One region of the Symplocastrum torsivum genome, then DNA from elsewhere that is predicted to be linked to it. Evidence: riboswitches for the same ligand, from Rfam matches in the RefSeq annotation. Region 1 holds a riboswitch; each other region holds the start of a gene.

Region 1 (5,752 bases):
GAAGCACGTCGCCTGGGACACAATCTTGTGGGAACCGAGCAGATTCTCTTGGGGTTGATTGAAGAAGGAACGGGTGTTGCGGCGATTGTGCTGGCTGAGTTGGGCATTAACCTAGAAAACGCACGGGAAGAAGTTGAGAGAACTATTGGTCGTGGCTCTCGCTATGTTCAGTCTGAACTTCCCTTCACCCCCAAAGCTAAACGTATTTTCGAGCAAGCCTTCAAAGAGGCTCGTCAACTTGGACATGACTATATTGGTACAGAACACCTCTTGTTGGCAATTACTCAGGATAAAGAAGGTGTTGCTGCCAAAGTAATTGAAAATCTTGACGTTGACTTAGCGAAAGTCCGCACACAAGTCATTAGGGCATTAGGCGAAGTAGCTGCCGCCTCCACATCGACTAGACAAGACCCTTCAATGATGGGCGGTACCTCAAGGGCTAAAGCCACCTTGGATGAGTTTGGTACCAATCTGACGCAACTTGCCGCAGAAGGCAAACTTGACCCGGTTGTCGGTCGTGCGAAGGAAATTGAACGGGTAATCCAGATTTTGGGTCGTCGTACCAAGAACAACCCTGTGTTAATCGGGGAGCCAGGAGTTGGTAAAACAGCGATCGCAGAGGGCTTAGCTCAACGCATTGTGAGCAAAAATGTCCCTGACCTGTTGGAAGATAAGCAGGTATTCACGCTGGATATGGGTTCAGTAGTGGCAGGTACCCGCTATCGGGGTGATTTTGAAGAGCGCATCAAGCAAATCATGGCGGAAGTGCGTCAAGCGGGGAACATCATCGTGTTCATTGACGAAATCCATACCCTAGTTGGTGCAGGTTCACTTGAAGGTGGCATGGATGCCGCAAATATTCTTAAGCCTGCTTTAGCACGAGGTGAGATGCAGTGCTTAGGAGCGACCACGCTGGATGAATACCGCAAGCACATCGAGCGCGATGCGGCTCTAGAGCGTCGTTTCCAGCCAGTAATGGTCGGAGAACCTTCGGTGGGTGACACCATTGAAATCCTGCACGGTCTGCGCGACGCTTACGAGCAGTACCACAAGGTTGAAATCTCTAATGATGCCCTAGAAGCGGCTGCGAAGCTCTCAGACCGTTACATCTCAGATCGCTTCCTACCTGATAAAGCAATTGACTTGATTGATGAAGCTGGAAGCCGTGTTCATTTGAGGCACTTCCAATCGTCTCCTGCAACCAAGGAACTGAAGAAGGAACTGCGTTGCTGCACGAAAGAGAAAGATGAGGCAGTCAAAGCTCAGGATTTTGATAAGGCGGGACAGTTACGCGATCGCGAATTGGAACTTGAAGCTCAACTAAAAGCACTTGTTGAGAACACAGAGGAACAAAACAATTCCCTTACGCCAATTGTTGACGAAGAAGATATCGCCCATATCGTCGCCTCTTGGACGGGTGTGCCTGTAAGCAAGCTGACTGAATCCGAATCAGAACTGCTGATGCACATAGAAGACACCCTACATCAGCGACTGATTGGTCAAGAGGAAGCTGTTAGTGCTGTCTCTCGTGCGATTCGTCGGGCGCGGGTAGGCTTGAAGAGTCCTAATCGCCCAATCGCTAGCTTTATCTTCTCTGGTCCTACTGGAGTCGGTAAGACGGAACTCGCTAAATCTCTAGCGGCATACTTCTTCGGTTCAGAAGAGGCAATGATTAGGTTCGATATGTCTGAGTTCATGGAACGCCACACAGTCAGTAAGCTGATTGGTTCGCCTCCAGGATTTGTTGGCTATGACGAAGGCGGTCAACTTACCGAGGCTGTTCGACGCAAGCCTTACACGGTGCTGCTATTCGACGAAATCGAAAAAGCCCATCCTGATGTATTCAACGTGCTACTGCAACTTTTGGATGACGGTCGCTTAACCGATGCTCAAGGTCGCACCGTAGACTTCAAGAACACGCTGATCATCATGACCTCTAATATCGGTTCTAAGGCGATCGAAAAAGGTGGTAGTGGTTTCGGCTTTGACTCCTCCGACAACCAATCTGAGGCACGGTACAACCGTATCCGTGAACAAGTGAATGAAAACCTTAAATCATTCTTCCGCCCTGAGTTTCTCAATCGCCTTGACGAGATTATCGTCTTCCGGCAGCTAACCAGAGATGAAGTTAAGCAAATCTCTGACATCATGCTCCGTGAAATCTCAATACGCTTACTTGAGCAGGGAATCACACTGGAAGTCACAGAACGGTTCAAAGACCACTTGGTAGAACAAGGTTACGATCCCAACTATGGTGCAAGACCGTTACGCCGCGCCATCATGCGCCTTCTAGAAGATAGCTTGGCGGAGGCAATGCTCTCTGGTCAGGTAAACGATGGAGATACAGCCTTGGTTGATGTTGATGCTGATGGTCAAGTGAAGGTATTGCCTAGCAAGCGGCAAGAGTTGTTGCTCCAAGCTGTTGGCTAAGATTACCCCCTCTATCTGCTAGGTAGGCAATAAAGACAATTAAACCCATCCGCTCTTGATGCTAGGTAGCTAATACAAGAGCGGATTTTTTTGACAATTTCAAAGAAACATTTCAATCAAAGAAGAAACATTGCAGCCAGAGAAAATCCTTGGCAAGGCTTGGTAATCTTGAAGTGAACATTGAGACTGGCAACTTCCGTATCTTTTAGACAATCTCTTCTGTTTAGGAAGATTCCAGAAAAAATTAAGTTAAATAGCATTAAGAGGGTTTTATGGTGGCACAAACCTATGGGTTAGAGCGTGTTTCTGACAAACTGCAACAGATACTGAACCAGGAAGCACGTAACCCTTCAGCGGATAGGAGAGATGAGGTGGCAACCCTACTGAATTCTGAGCATTCTGTATCTTCCTACAATGCCTGTGTTTGGTGGGATGGATGCTACTACTGTCAGGATGAGAGTAAGAATTGGTACTGCGTTAAATGCTGCTTTTTTTAGCGATCGCATAGATTAAACACCCAATAAATCTGTCTTGTAGTTGCATTTTAACTAGCATAGTTGGGGTGTAGGGGAGAAGGAAGAGTTTCGGTCTACGACTTGCTTCTCAACTATTTCATGCCCATACATGGAAGTATTAAGTTTAGCGTCTTCCTTGATTTTGGTTCTTGACAAACGCCGAATCTTACCCTAATATTTTAATTATTATTTTCCAGTGGGTAGCCTAATTTTTATCTGGCAAACGTAATCATTTCAGAACGCCAGATAAAGAGCGGAGGAACCAAATCGTGGGGCTAATCTTGTAACCAAGAGAGACACCTTCCAGTCTTAGCCCGTCAGCTAACTCCGTCGGCAATGGGAGGAGCACCATAGGCATAAGCTTTTACAAGCCGTAGTCCTTGGGGTCTCCTAAGTAGATATCTGTAACACCAGTTGCAGGGATATTCTGCTGCCTGACCCACCTCGTAAACCGCTACAAACTAATGGAGGTTAGGGCAATGATGAGTTACAAGGAATGGAATCTAGTCACGAGCGAAGAATTAAACGGTATCGCTATTGACTATATTGACCCAGAAGGACATTCTTACAGTGCGCCGTTCTGCTTTTACACACTTGAAGAAGCCTTGAATTACGGTAAACTTTGCATCGACCAATCAATTCGATCCAAGACTTCGGTAAGCGATCGCATTGAGACCGTTAAAGAAACAATGAGCAATTAGGTTGTATTACGCTATAATTGTTCTTTCTAGATAAGAGTATGTCTCTTTTCATAGAAGCACTGCTCCTGGTCTAAGGGTGTTGTAAGAAAAAACAGAGTTTACTTTGGGTGTATCTGCAAAGTGACTGATTTTACTTTGCATAAGTAGGCTGAACGCAACTAGCCAAGCTATTGTCATAGCTTTACTCCTGGTTGGGGTAGATTGGGAAACGACTGGTACTGTGTCAGCCTACATTTTGACCAAATCTACAAATAGGCTCATAGAGCTATAAGTCAAAAGCCTCGGTACTTACACCGAGGCTTTTTGTTGTAAAAATTGTCTTTTAGTGACTGTATAGCAGTCGCCAAGGCGACTCTTGACGCTCACCAAATACTGAAACCTTGACCCGTCAATATGCATTCCTTCTGCCTTCTGCCTTCTGCCTTTTGCCTTCTGCCTTTTGCTATAGCTACTTGCCTGACTCACTTGAAAGGTTGTTCATGCACAGACTGTTTCAATTACTACTCAATTTCTGTATAGCTTTTATTCTTGTTTTTTGTGTTACGTCTGCCTGTCAAGCATCGTTGAGCGAAGTTACCGAACATGAAACTCCTCCTTATGGTTCTTCTAGAGGCAATGAGGGAAAAGTTGCTAGTGCTGACGTAATTTATCAAGCATTTGATATGCGGCTACGGGAGGTCAAAAAACAACTTCCTGAGCTTCAAAAGCAAGGCTTTACCTACATCCAAATTTCGCCACCTCAGAAGAGTAATCCAGCATCCGATTGGTGGGCGCGATATCAACCGATTGACCATACTGTACTTGAAAGTCCTTTAGGGAATGAAAAAGACCTCAAAGCACTCATTGACTCAGCCCATAGTCGGAAGATGAAGATAATTGTCGATGTGGTTCTCAATCACATGGCGAACTATGGGGAATATGTCAAAACATTGAAATATCCTCAGTTCTCACCCCAAGATTTTCATCCAAAAAATTGTATCGACTACAATAACCGCGCTTCGGTGACACAAGGTTGGATTAACTGTAATCTTCCTGATTTGAATACTAATTTGCCTCATGTTAGGCAAGAAGCCAAAAATTACCTTAAGAAGCTTGTAGTGCTTGGTGCTGATGGTTTCCGGTTTGATGCCGCAAAGCATATTGAACCTGACTACTTTCGTGATGTACTGACAGTAGTACCAGCAGATAAGTTTGTTTATGGCGAAGTGATTGGACAAACACTTGAAGAAAGCAACGAATATACAGGCGTATTTTCAGTAACAGACTTTCATCTAGTGAGTGCAATGATTGAGGCTTTTAGTTTAGGCGGTGATTTGCGATCGCTTATCAATCCAGTAAGTTCAGGAAAAGCCCTACCGGGAACAAAAGCAGTTACGTTTGCCCAAAACCATGACATAGCAACCAATCAAATCGGCTTCAAATTTTCTAGCCAGGAAGATGCGATGCTAGCCAATGCTTTTGTCCTTGCCCGTCAGGAAGGATTTCCAATTGTCTACCGCGATGATGTACAGAATTCGATTACCAAATCTGGTGTTTACTTCCACCAGAAAATGATAGGTGAGTCGCAATACTTCCGTAACGGTAATGAAATCGCGCCAGGTGCCGATAATCCCAATATGCTTTTTATTGAACGTGGTGATAAGGGTTTGGCAATCATCAATAAAGCTGGCGCATTTTTTGATGTGAAGGCAGCAAAAATGCCAGGTTTAAAAGTTGGCTGTTACCAAGAAGTGCGCTATAACTTTACGATGGCAATTGGTAAAGGTGGTGATGGTCAGAAATACATCACAAGATGGGGAACAAAGCAAAGGGGAGGCATTCAAGTTAGCCCCAGAGATGCACTCTTTTTCGTGCCAACCTCTACAAGTAAATGCCAATGATATTTAATACTTCTTCAACTTTCCTAGAAGCGATTAAAGTTCAGGGCTAACATGGGTGAAACTGCCACTTGGAACCGTGGCAACGGTTAGCGTTCTAATTGTTGAGGGAAATGCTTATGCCCGCTAATGCTCCGTTACACTCCAAGCCGTCGCTAGGAGGCTTATATGTCAAAACTGGCGAAAAACAGTTAGCCTTCCCGCTAAAACATACCGAAGTTCTTAGCAA
Region 2 (5,752 bases), on a different contig from region 1:
TGGGTGGATGACTTTTTTTAAAAAGTTAGTTGTTGTAACGTCGTAGACTCCTGCCAACCAAACGGAGGATTCCATCGGATAGGTTGTATCCACCTCAAAATTTAAATTGCCGCAATAATTAGGAATCAAAAATCTTTGATCTTTAGGGAGGAACTTAGCAAATTTTCCTCCTCCCTTACCTGTTAACTTGCAAAATATCCTGACAATTATTTGTAATAATCGACTATAAGCCCTTATAAAAATACCGTTCATAGAGTCTTTATTCTGTGTGTCAAAATTGCTGAATAAAACAGCCTACAGCGAAAGAGATGCAATTTTCATTTAAGGTTTAATAATATATAGAGCAATTCTCGTTGAGAGTGAGGTACATCTAAGTCTCTTACCAATTCCCTGCGGGTGCGCTTCCTCATCCGGAGGGAGCCTCCGGATGCCAGCGTCACCCAATTCCCAATTCCCCATTCCCGAAGACACAGACTATGGTTTCAAAATCCACGCCGATTAACGCCTCCCCATCTTACCAAGAGTCTATTCAAACCACCCGCCTCGCTGAGAGTTCACCTAGCAATATCAAGCGTGTGGGTGTGATTGGTGGAGGGCAGCTTGCCTGGATGATGGCGGGTGCAGCTAAGGCTTTGGGAATTGAACTAATCATACAGACCCCCCATCCTACTGATCCAGCGGTGGCAATTGCTTCGGACACAATTTTTGCGCCAATTGATGATGCCACCGCGACGGGTGAAGTTGCATCTCGTTGTGATGTCATCACGTTTGAAAACGAATTCATTAATTTGCCAGCTTTGATGCCGTTGGCACAGCAGGGTGTTTGCTTTCGCCCACGCCTAGAAGCCTTAGCACCGCTTTTGGATAAATATGATCAACGCTGTTATCTAGAAGATATTGGCTTACCTCAGCCAGAGTTTATGACACTTGCGGGAGACGTTGGCAATGAGGAATTAGTGTCTCCTGCATCTTCTCTTGCACCGATGAACCTAAGCGAGTTAGAGTTTCCGCTCGTCCTCAAGGCGCGACGCCACGGCTATGATGGGCAAGGCACATTTGTTGTTAAAACTAGTACTGACTTACAGGACATTTGGCAAAAGCTAGGATATGCGCCAGTATTGCTGGAAAAGTTCATTCCTTTTGAACGAGAGTTAGCAGTGATTGCTGCACGTTCTGTTACTGGGGATGTGTTGGTTTACCCAATGGTAGAAACTCAGCAGGAAGAACAAGTTTGTCGTCGTGTTATTGTTCCGGCACAGATTAGCTTAAGTGTTGTAGAAGAGATTAATGCGATCGCACAAACTCTTCTTAACAGTCTTGATGTTGTCGGTGTCTTTGGGATTGAACTCTTTCTCACTACGAGTGGCAAGGTATTAGTCAATGAAGTATCACCCCGCACTCATAATTCCGGGCACTTTACCCTTGATGCTTGTGAAACATCTCAGTTTGAACAGCAACTGCGGGCAGTTACGGGTTTACCCTTAGGAAGTCCTACACTCAATTGTGCTGGTGCCGTAATGGTAAATCTTTTGGGCTATGAACACTCCCAGAGTGGCTACCTCGACAAACGGCAAGAGTTAGCGAGTGTCCCTGGGGCTTTTGTACATTGGTACGGTAAAACGGAATCCCGTCCTGGACGCAAGTTAGGTCATGTCACCGTTCGGTTGGACTCTCAACAGCCAACTGAGGCACAAGCCGTTGCTAAAAAAATTGAATCCCTCTGGTACAGCTAATAAGCTGTTATGCAGTCACCTATTGAACTAATCGGTTTTAGGTTAAAGGGTTTTCCCTTTACCTTTCACCCTTCCCCTTTAACCTTTTTCCCATGAATGCATAATGTAACTTAAAATGCATAGCCGCTAATTACTCTAATCCCTGCACTGTCACTAACAAACCCGTCTGAGTTGCTTGCTTAAGGTATTCCTCAGCCATGCGGTGCGGTATGTTTAGCCGCACAATTTCTCGCTCACCTGTTGCAAACCGTCTTCTCACTTGGAGCAGATTCATCTCTTCTTCAACGATACTTTGGAGAAATTTTAGCTGCTCAACTGACAGAGATATCGTTGGTTCAAGATAGATATGGCATGATAAAGACTCTGGTTCACCTAGTAAAAGAACTGGTTCTGCAATAACAGGATCGAAAATATAGGCAGCAACACAAAGACCATTCATGTAAGCTTTTTTTAGCTCTTCATTAGAGTTTAGAAAATACACGCTACGCTCACAACTTTTACAAAAACGGCGGCTAGCATCTGCCGTTAATTCGAGTTGATCGCACTTGTTTGGACATTTGAAACTGAAATTGCAGTTTAGAATAGCTTCAATCTTGTTCATAATTATAGGGCGAGAGTTCAGTCTCTAACGTAACCTCTACAACCCATGTCCAAGCAAAAATAACCTATTTTATGAAAGGCAAAAGGTCAAATTCTTGACGAATCTCTAAGAGTGAACGATCAAGCAATGGTTCAAAATCGAGAAACGGGACAAAGCACTCCCGCTTACGCGACTTTGACCACATCGAAATCTATTCTGGCAATAGTTGCGGCAATACAAAGAAAATTGAGGTATACAACCAAATTACCCCATGCTCTTTTATCAAGTCGTCGTACATCACACGAATCGCAGGGCTGATAGTTGGATCTTTGATTGTGCGTAGGTGATCACGAAACTTGTAGTTGCTAGTCCACCAAGTTAGTGGGAGAATCTTGAGTTCGTCATACATACTTGTATCACAACCGTATACAACGTGTGAAACATCATGCGCCAGCAAAATTTTTGCAAACTCCGGAGGCAGTTTTCTAGGATCAGTGACGTTCGGATTTAGAGCATAGTATTCCTCTAGCCCATCCCGAAGAGTCTGAATGCTATTTTTGTCCGTGTAGTGAGGGCGGGACATTACCTTATCGGCTACTCTATTTCAATACGAAACAGTTTCGTAAACTATAGTAGCACTCATGAGTGATATCACAAAAAAATTGCCGGGAAGACCCCGCAGTACTCAATCTCATCAAGCAATGTTGCAAGCAACCCTAGAATTGCTGGCAGAAGTTGGTTTTGAGGCGATGAGTATTGATGCGATCGCTACTCGTGCTGGAGTGGGCAAGACAACCATCTATCGACGCTACAACAGCAAAGAAGAACTAGTTGCTGATGCAATAGAGAGTGTCAGGCAAGATGTTGTAATTCCGGATACTGGTAATCTCTGGAGCGATATTGATGCGTTAATCGAGAATGCTGCCCAGATCACGCTTAGTTCTCTAGGGCGACAGACGGTTGCGATGATTATCAGCAGTGCATCAAGCAACTCTCAGTTTGCTCAAATTTACTGGACAAAGTATCTACAACCTCGGCGACAAGCCTTTGCTATTGTGCTGGAACGGGCAAAAGCGAGAAATGAAATTCAGGCAGATTTAGATCCTGGGCTAGTCTTCGATGCAATGAGTGGGATTATGCTCTATGCACTAATCTTTCAACCTACGACTGAATCGTGGGAAGCCTACGTTCGTCGTGCTTTAGGTCTGTTCCTGAGAGGGGCTTCTAATCGCTCCTAAAAATTTTACGCCTTGACCTCTTGACAAAAAGATGCAGGAACCTTTAACGTTTGATTTAATTGAACTAGGTAGCCTAATCTTGTCTGGTACTCATACCCATCGTTGTAGAGTAAGAGCCAGCTTAGAGCGGAGGAACCAAATCTTGGGGCTAATCTCGTAACTTGAGAGAGACACCTTCCAGTCTTAGCCCGTCAGCTAACTCCGTCGGCATTGGGAGGAGTACCTATGACACAAGCTTGATGTAAGCCGTAGTCTCAAGGGTCTCCTAAGTGTAGAGCTGTAAATGAAAATATCAGCTATATGCTCCTGCCTGTCTCATCAAACCCCTACAGATTAACAAAGGCTAAGACGATGACTTACAAAGAATGGAGTCTGCTCATCAAAAAAGAGCTGAACCGTATCGCAGTTGACTATGTTGACCCGTCAGGGCAAGTTTATAGTGAACCGTTCTGCTTCTATACTCTTGATGAGGCATTAACCTACGGAAAAATGTGCATTGACCACTCCATCCGCTCAAAGGTATCCGGCAACAAAGGAATTGTGGCTGTTCAAAACTCAGCTATTGGTTAGGTAATTGTAAGGTGTGCTGCGCTTCTTAAGGAAGGTCGTGTGTTTTCTGGAGGAAACGCAGCAGCTAGCAGAGTGAGTCAGTGAATAATCAGGACAGCGATCGAGGCACTTCATCAAAATTGAGGTCAGTAGGATAAAGTTAGGGTTCTTGTTGCCTAACTGCAATTTGGACAAGATTGTACTCTTGAGAAATTTACATCTCACGAAGGATTTTGCTCCCCTCAGGTGAAGTGCTAAGATAGCAAAAATAAATTCAGTAAGTCAGCCTAATCCAGTTTGCGCTTACAACATTCACTAAACTGTAATGCGATCGCTGGAGCGGAGGAACCAAATTTTGGGGCTTATTTCTGACCTTGTGTCTTCTTAAAGTAGGAGACAAAGAAGAAAGGGACATCTCTCAGTCCTAGCCCGTCAGCTAACTTCGTAGGCATTGAGAGGAGACTGAAGAGTCAGCATTTTCTACTAATATGCGTGAACTCTTTCAGTGTCCTTGGCTGGTATCTGTTCGCATCGTTGTACCTGCCTCGCTCCTGAAAAAGGGTTGTCGTACTCTAAACTTCTGGTGTCTGAGGCAGGAAAAGTTGCTATTAGGTGAAAAACTCCCATGTTCCTGACTCAAAAGCATCTTGTAATCCAAGAAATTGACAAAGTTTTGGCAGATTATCCAGAACACCCTTATCAAGCTGCCTTCTCGATTGAGGAACTGCGCCAAAAGTTAGTTACTCATGTTCTTAAGCATATCCCTGCTGAATGCATGGTCACAGAGATTGAGCAGAAACAACTGAAGAAACCCAATTCTCTATTCCTCACCAAGGAACAACGGCTACGCATTGATGTTTTGATTCGCGGGAGTATTCTGCATCTCCTCCGAGAAAACGCCGACTGGATTGGTCACCGCATTCATCAAGCGAATAACTAATCCAAGAAAAATTTCGGCTAAAACTACACTGAAAACTAAGAGATTCAGACATGATTGAAAAGAAATACCTTTACAACAAAGGGGTCAGCTACAGAAGCTTCTTTGTTTGCCCAATCGTACACCCAAACGGTTACACCTACAGATGTCTTCGTCCTCAAGATAACCCAGAAATTCAACTGGGAGGGGGGCTATTTGCTAGTATTGCGGAAGCTCTAGAAGCTGGGAAGCGATACTTGGATCGGGAGTGGCAGTATCAGCATGAACTGAGCCATTACAAGAGGTTATTGGAGACTCAAACAATTTCCAACGAAGAGTATCACTTGAATAAGTGTTCCCTTGATCAAGCGATTTGGGGACTGTCCTAACGGGACTTAAACAAATTTCAAGCCCAAACGAAGCCCAAAGCAGCGATGTTCGCAAAGCACCCAAGTAACCCTACGCGTACGCCACCCCAAGGAAAGAAACAGCCCAAACTGCGGCTCTTCCAATTGCGCGATGTTGTGGCATGAAACCTTCGTGAGACATTGTGCTACTTGCTTCATCCTTGTGTTAATCGCTCAGAAGCCTAACGGTCAGTTACAACCAGATTTTAGCCTGCACAAACCCTTCCTCGGCGAGAGAGATTCGCTCTTCCAAACACCGCTATCAAGATGATCGCCACAACGCAATTCAGGAGAGCGTATGCGACAGGGGACACCCCAGTTATAAATAG
Region 3 (5,752 bases), on a different contig from region 1:
TGCTGTAAGGGTCATTAGCCATGCGCTTTTGCCCATCAAAACCGCCGTAGTTGTATTCCCCAACAATTGCTGGTGCCGTGAACTTATCGATTGGGGCATCTTTCTTCTTCGGTTTAGCACCTGTAAAGGAGGGACTAGTAATATATTTGGCGACTTCAGGACGATTTTTGGGGTCACTGCAATACTGGCAAGCTTCAATCATTGCTTTTACCAGGCTTCGGTAGGTTTTGGGATTTTCCTCAATGAAGGATTCCATAACTCCAAGCAGTCTATCTGGGTGTCCGTACCAGATTTCCTTCCCTTGGGCAAAGGTAAAGCCAACACCTTCGTTACCAGCGATCGCTCTCGTGTTCCAGGGTTCTGCGACCATGTAAGCTTGCATCGCGCCAATCCGCACGTTATTGACCATTTGCGGCGGTGGGATGATGATGACTCGAAACTCCTCGGCTGGATTAATCCCAACAGAGGCAGATAAGTAGCGGACAAAGTACTCATAGATGGAAGAACTTAAAACCACAGCCCAGATGCGTTGCTCTTGAGGTAGGCTTTGAAAGTAGCCATGAAAATTCTTCCCAAATTCTTCTAAGTTGCCGTTGTAGTCTTGCCAAGGACGTAACCCAGAGTTCCACATGGCTTTGTTCATGGTCATGGCGTTGCCATGCCGATGAATGGTCATGGCAGCACATAACGACGCATGACGTGCCCCTTCCGCACCAATTCTGGCGTTGGTGACTGCCCCAGAGACAACGGGTGAGGCATCAAGACGCCCAAAAATGATGCCATCACGGGAGTTTGCCCAGCTTGCCTCGCGGCTGAGGGTGACGTTTAGTCCGTATTTGCGAAAGAAGCCTTTTTCCCAGGCGATCGCAAATGGCGCACAGTCATTAACAGGGACAAATCCTACTGTAAGATTGGGTTTTTCCAGGCTGCTAGGATCTACAACGGGTTCGACAGCTTCGGCAGTTTTCGAGAGTCCATAGGGTGCGGTAACTCCCTTAATGGCACAAGATGACAAGGCGAATCCTGCTGCCGATGCGCCCATTTGTTCAAGAAATCTTCGTCGGTTCAAAGAATTCATGGCGGTATTACTAATGTTGTTAGTTCTTATGATGAATGGCTAGCAGTAACGATTCAGCTATGACCGTAGCTGAAATTTACGCAATGTCAGTGAGGCGTAGATTTAGTTGGTAGTTGCAGTGGGTCGTCGGTGAGTGACTAGAGATTCAATTTTGCCCAAAATGTAGTCAAGCACTAGCCCCGTTACACCAATCACAACCACTGCCAAGAACACGGAACTCAAGTTTAAGCGGTTCCATTGATCCCAAACGAAGAAGCCGATGCCAATACCACCGGTGAGCATTTCAACAGCGACGATGACTAGCCAAGCAATTCCTAAACTAATCCGCAAGCCAGTGAAGATGTAAGGTAAGCTTGCCGGCCAAATGATTTTTGTAATCTGTCGCCAACGAGGCATTTCTAGAACGCGGGCAACATCCAGATAATCTTTTTGAACGCTGGATACGCCGAGTGCTGTGTTGATAATCGTCGGCCACAACGAGGTGATAAAGATAACAAAAATTGCTGAAGGTTCTGCCAGGTTGAAGATGGCGAGTGCGATCGGTAGCCAAGCCAAGGGTGATACAGGCTTAAAGACTTGAATCAGAGGATTGAGAGTTAGCATCGCTGCTCTGGACATCCCAATCAGAAATCCCAAAGGAATTGCCACAGCCGCACCCAACGAAAATCCCAGTAATACCCGCCGCAGACTTGCCAGCAATAACCAACCGAGTCCTAAGTTACCAGGGCCTTTCCGAAAGAACGGGTTGGCGTATTCTGCGCTATCGAGAAGTGCTTGAAGCGGGGTGGGCATTAATTCTGTTAAGAATGTTGCAGTAAACCACCACAGCAGAATTACTCCCAAAAACCCTAGGGCAGGCAGCAAAACTACATCTCTTACAAGTACTGGTTTTGCTTTTTTCCAGGTAGCTTGTCCAGCGACAGCGACGATCGCTGCCAAATTTAGCTGAAACAACATATTGCAATGCCTCAGACTCAACAACAGGTACACAAAACTGAGCAGTACCAGCCGGAGAAACTGACAAAATCAAGACATTGCTAAAAAATGCCGATCTTTTCAGAGGTCTCCTCTCAATGCCTACGGAGTTAGCTGACGGGCTAGGGCTGAGAGATGCCCCTCTCTACTTACTTAAAAGTTGGAGAATACGCCCCCAAGAATGGTTCCCCCGTTCCTTACTTCACCTTGCTTACAGATGAACGTGTTGGCGAAGCTTTTGGATTAGGCTGACTTACTCTAGTTAAGGATGAAGAATAACACAGTTTTTCCGGATTCTTGTTCTTTCTAAAGAAATAGTTAACATTAACCGTTTATGCGGCTCAAACCCCCTTAGGGATTGAATTATAGCTCTTCAGCAGTCAGCTTAAGAGCGGTCAGCTTTCAGTCGAATAGGCTCCGGCTAGGGCGCATAGCCTCCCGTCGATGTCCTAACCTAGGTGGCGGCAGTTATACAAGAGAATTAACAAAATCGGCATCCCGCCCTTCAATTTCAAATAAGTGATCGCTAATTGAGTTACGTCTCACTAGCATCAAGCGAATCTTCAAAGATTGCCCCTCGCCGGGTCAAATCCAGCTTTGCTTCCTCAGAAATTCCTAAGTTGTTTCCAAATACAGTATTTTTCACGCTAGCACTACTTAAATCAGCGTCAATGAGGTTAGCCCTCAGCAACTTAGAATGGCGCAAGTTAGCTCTCACTAATCTTGCTCCTTGAAGGTTGACCATAGATAAATCGGCACGGCTGAGGTCAGCATCTGTCAAATCTCGTCCTTCTGCTCCCTGATTGACAATTTCCCAAATTAGATGCCATTTAGCATCAAGTTGTGTCGCCTCGTTGATTGTTGCCCCTTCAAGCAGTGTCGTACTCAAGTCAGCACCGTTAATTATTGCTTCCTCTAGATTAGTATTGCGCCAATCGGCACTATGAATCGTTGCCTCCTCTAGGTTTGCCCGCCTCAAGTCTGCTCCTTGAAAATTTGCCTCGCTGAGGTTGGCATGGCTCAAATCTGCTCCCTGAAGATTTGCCTCGCTGAGGTTAGCATTACTCAGGTCAGCACCCTTTAGGTTTGCCTCGCGGAGGTTAGCGTTACTCAAGTCAGCCACTTTCAGGTCAGCGACTCTCAAGTTTGCCTTGTCAAGATTTGCTTCGCTGAGGTCAGCGACTCTCAAGTCTGTTCCCCTAAGGTCAGCACCTGTTAAAACCGCACCACTGAGGTCAGTACCCCGGAAGATAGCTGCGCTTAGATCAGCCCCTTTTAAATTTGCTCCACTCAAGACGGCCCCACTTAGATCAGCTCCTTTCAGATTTATCCCGTTCAAATTTGCATCACTTAAGATCGCATCACTTAGATCAGCCACTCTAATGTCAGCACCACTAAGGTTGGTATGGCTGAGGTTGACATTAGTGAGATTCGCATGGCTGAGGTTAACTTGGCTGAGGTCGGCTCCCTTGAGGTTTGCTCCTCGAAAGTCGGCATGGCTCAAGTCAGCCTGATTCAAAATTGCCTCGCTCAAAATTGCCGCCCTTAAGTCAGCGTTATTAAGGCTGATATTACTGAGGTTTGCCCTGCTCAGGTTGGTACTGCGGAGGTTAGCGCCACTAAGGTTTATCCCTTGGAGGTTTGCCTCGCTCAGGTTGCTACCTGCAAAATCTTCAGCCGGATTTAGGTCAGCTATCCTCGCTAATTCCAGAAAGGCTTGGGTTTGGCACTCCATCACTCGCTGGGTCAGGTCTTGAACTTCTAGGCAAAATTCTTCATTAGTCATATCGTAGTTGTTGCCGACTGAGATAAGGCTTTAGTTTTCGCTTGAGCAACAGTTGGGCAATTCCTCTTTCTAGGACTGCTAGCTGGTTTCGGCTAATGTTTGGCGACCACAGTCCCTGCGTCTGTGTCAGATAGACATCTTTCAGTGAGACTTCAAATGTTGCTTCTATATAGCAAGGTAAGGCGATCGCTTTTAGGGTTGCTAACTTTACATTGTTTATTGAGCCGTTCAAAATTGGCTCACCTGTTTCTACTTCAAACACCCAGGCGGGATTCTGCTGTGAACCCTTCGTCGTTACTTGAAAGGCAACCAACTGAGACGGATTGGTTTTGTCTTCAGTGAGTTCTGTCCCCCTTTTCCCTAAACTGTTATCTTCGCTCTGGATAACAGAACTTTCTACAGTCTTTTGTGCTTGATTATCTTGAGAGTCTTGCTCTTGTTGGCGGTGAGAAAGTTTTAAGGAACCCGATAACTCACGAAACTCATAGGGAATACTACCGTTTTTCAGTCTTAGCTTGAGTTCTCCACCTTTTAAGCCAAATTTAACGTGACCCCCAATTAGAGGCTCACACTGCTCGTTGAAGTTAATCGTTAAGTACAGGTCAATCTGACCAGGCTGAACGGGAGTTCCTTGTAGTTTCATGGATAGGCAGCCTGGACATCGGTTCTCAAGCGAGCTTTCCTGAGCCGATGAGGGGAGAGGTTGTTGCATTGCCAAGCATCAAATAAATCGTTCAGTTGGTTGCCTACCAAGCTAGCACGAGGCTTCAGTTCAAAAGTGTTATTTGTTGTTTGTTCTTCGTTATTAGTATTACTAGACTCAAACAACTGTTCAGTCATTTGATTAACTACTTTTATAGTTCCTGAAGATGTTGTTACGATTAATCAGTCTCGCAGAATATGGCACTTTATCTAGATAAAATCTGTGAAGAAGTTGTGAAGTAATTTCTGCTGTCAGCCTTATTTAAAAAACAACTCAAAATCCTGGCGTGATTAGAGTTGAATCTTCAAAAATTGCCCCTCGTCGTATCAGGTCAAGCTTCATTTCATCAGAAAGCCCTACGTTATACCCAAACCTAGCCTTTTGTACATTTGCACGACTCAGGTTAGCATTCCTTAGATCAGCACGACTCAGGTTAGCACCGCTTAGCTGGGCACTACTTAAGTTAGTGTTCATCAATTTAGCAGCAACTAAATTCGCACGGATTAGGTTGACACCAATTAATTTTGCCCCAATCAATTTTGCACTAATTAATTTTGCACCTCTAAGGTCAGTACCACTCAAGTCAGCACGGCTCAAGTCAGCACTACTTAGGTTGGCACTCACCAAATTGGTACTAATTAAATTAGCACCACTGAGGTTAGCACCACTGAGGTTAGCACCGCTTAGGTCAGCACCGCTTAGGTCAGCTCCAATCAAGTCAGCACTAATTAGCTCAGCGCGGCTTAGGTTGGCACTAATCAAGTTAGCACCACTGAGGTCAGCAAGGCTGAGGTCGGCACCACTCAGGTTAGCAAGACTAAGGTCAGCATCACTCAAGTCGGTTTCATTCAGGTTTGCCCCCCTCAAGTCAACACCACTTAGGTCGTCGCCACTTAGATCTTCACCACTGAGATCGACACCAACAAAATCTTCAGTAAGATTTAAATCAGCAATTTCCGCTAGCTCAGAAAAGCTCTCTGTTTTTGCTCCCATAATTTGCTGGATAAGGTCTTGAACTTCCAAGCGAAATTCGTCATTAGTCATATCGTAATTGTTGCCGACTCAGATAAGGCATTAATTTTCGCTTGAAAAAGTGACGAACAATCGCTCTTTCGATGATTAGACGGCGTTTCTTGCTGATGTTTTGTGGCCAGAGTCCTTCAGCCTCAGTCAGACAGACATCTTGTGGCAAGACATGAAAGATTGCTTC

The links. A riboswitch is a leader RNA that binds a small molecule or an ion and turns the genes downstream of it on or off. The one in region 1 is predicted to bind cyclic di-AMP.
Region 2: linked by a shared signal. The riboswitch ahead of AC5JL3_RS02835 (hypothetical protein) and the one ahead of AC5JL3_RS06080 (hypothetical protein) in region 1 are both predicted to bind cyclic di-AMP.
Region 3: linked by a shared signal. The riboswitch ahead of ntrB (nitrate ABC transporter permease) and the one ahead of AC5JL3_RS06080 (hypothetical protein) in region 1 are both predicted to bind cyclic di-AMP.

Annotation. Positions count from the first base shown of each region.
Region 1 is NZ_JCACKQ010000017.1:24,748-30,499, forward strand. It holds gene AC5JL3_RS06070 (ATP-dependent Clp protease ATP-binding subunit) at 1-2,430, shown strand, start outside; gene AC5JL3_RS06075 (hypothetical protein) at 2,703-2,927, shown strand; cyclic di-AMP (ydaO/yuaA leader) riboswitch at 3,176-3,296, shown strand; gene AC5JL3_RS06080 (hypothetical protein) at 3,425-3,646, shown strand; gene AC5JL3_RS06085 (alpha-amylase family glycosyl hydrolase) at 4,210-5,526, shown strand; partial or broken gene AC5JL3_RS06090 (VIT domain-containing protein) at 5,637-5,752, shown strand, end outside.
Region 2 is NZ_JCACKQ010000010.1:1,269-7,020, forward strand. It holds gene AC5JL3_RS02810 (FkbM family methyltransferase) at 1-252, opposite strand, end outside; gene AC5JL3_RS02815 (5-(carboxyamino)imidazole ribonucleotide synthase) at 477-1,733, shown strand; gene AC5JL3_RS02820 (hypothetical protein) at 1,864-2,172, opposite strand; gene AC5JL3_RS02825 (hypothetical protein) at 2,525-2,896, opposite strand; gene AC5JL3_RS02830 (TetR/AcrR family transcriptional regulator) at 2,955-3,551, shown strand; cyclic di-AMP (ydaO/yuaA leader) riboswitch at 3,656-3,776, shown strand; gene AC5JL3_RS02835 (hypothetical protein) at 3,903-4,121, shown strand; cyclic di-AMP (ydaO/yuaA leader) riboswitch at 4,409-4,566, shown strand; gene AC5JL3_RS02840 (hypothetical protein) at 4,726-5,040, shown strand; gene AC5JL3_RS02845 (hypothetical protein) at 5,091-5,405, shown strand; gene AC5JL3_RS02850 (hypothetical protein) at 5,630-5,752, opposite strand, start outside.
Region 3 is NZ_JCACKQ010000133.1:26,293-32,044, reverse strand. It holds gene AC5JL3_RS33945 (ABC transporter substrate-binding protein) at 1-1,078, opposite strand, end outside; gene ntrB (nitrate ABC transporter permease) at 1,181-2,035, opposite strand; cyclic di-AMP (ydaO/yuaA leader) riboswitch at 2,139-2,295, opposite strand; gene AC5JL3_RS33935 (pentapeptide repeat-containing protein) at 2,589-3,839, opposite strand; gene AC5JL3_RS33930 (hypothetical protein) at 3,832-4,482, opposite strand; gene AC5JL3_RS33925 (hypothetical protein) at 4,479-4,679, opposite strand; gene AC5JL3_RS33920 (pentapeptide repeat-containing protein) at 4,816-5,586, opposite strand; gene AC5JL3_RS33915 (hypothetical protein) at 5,579-5,752, opposite strand, start outside.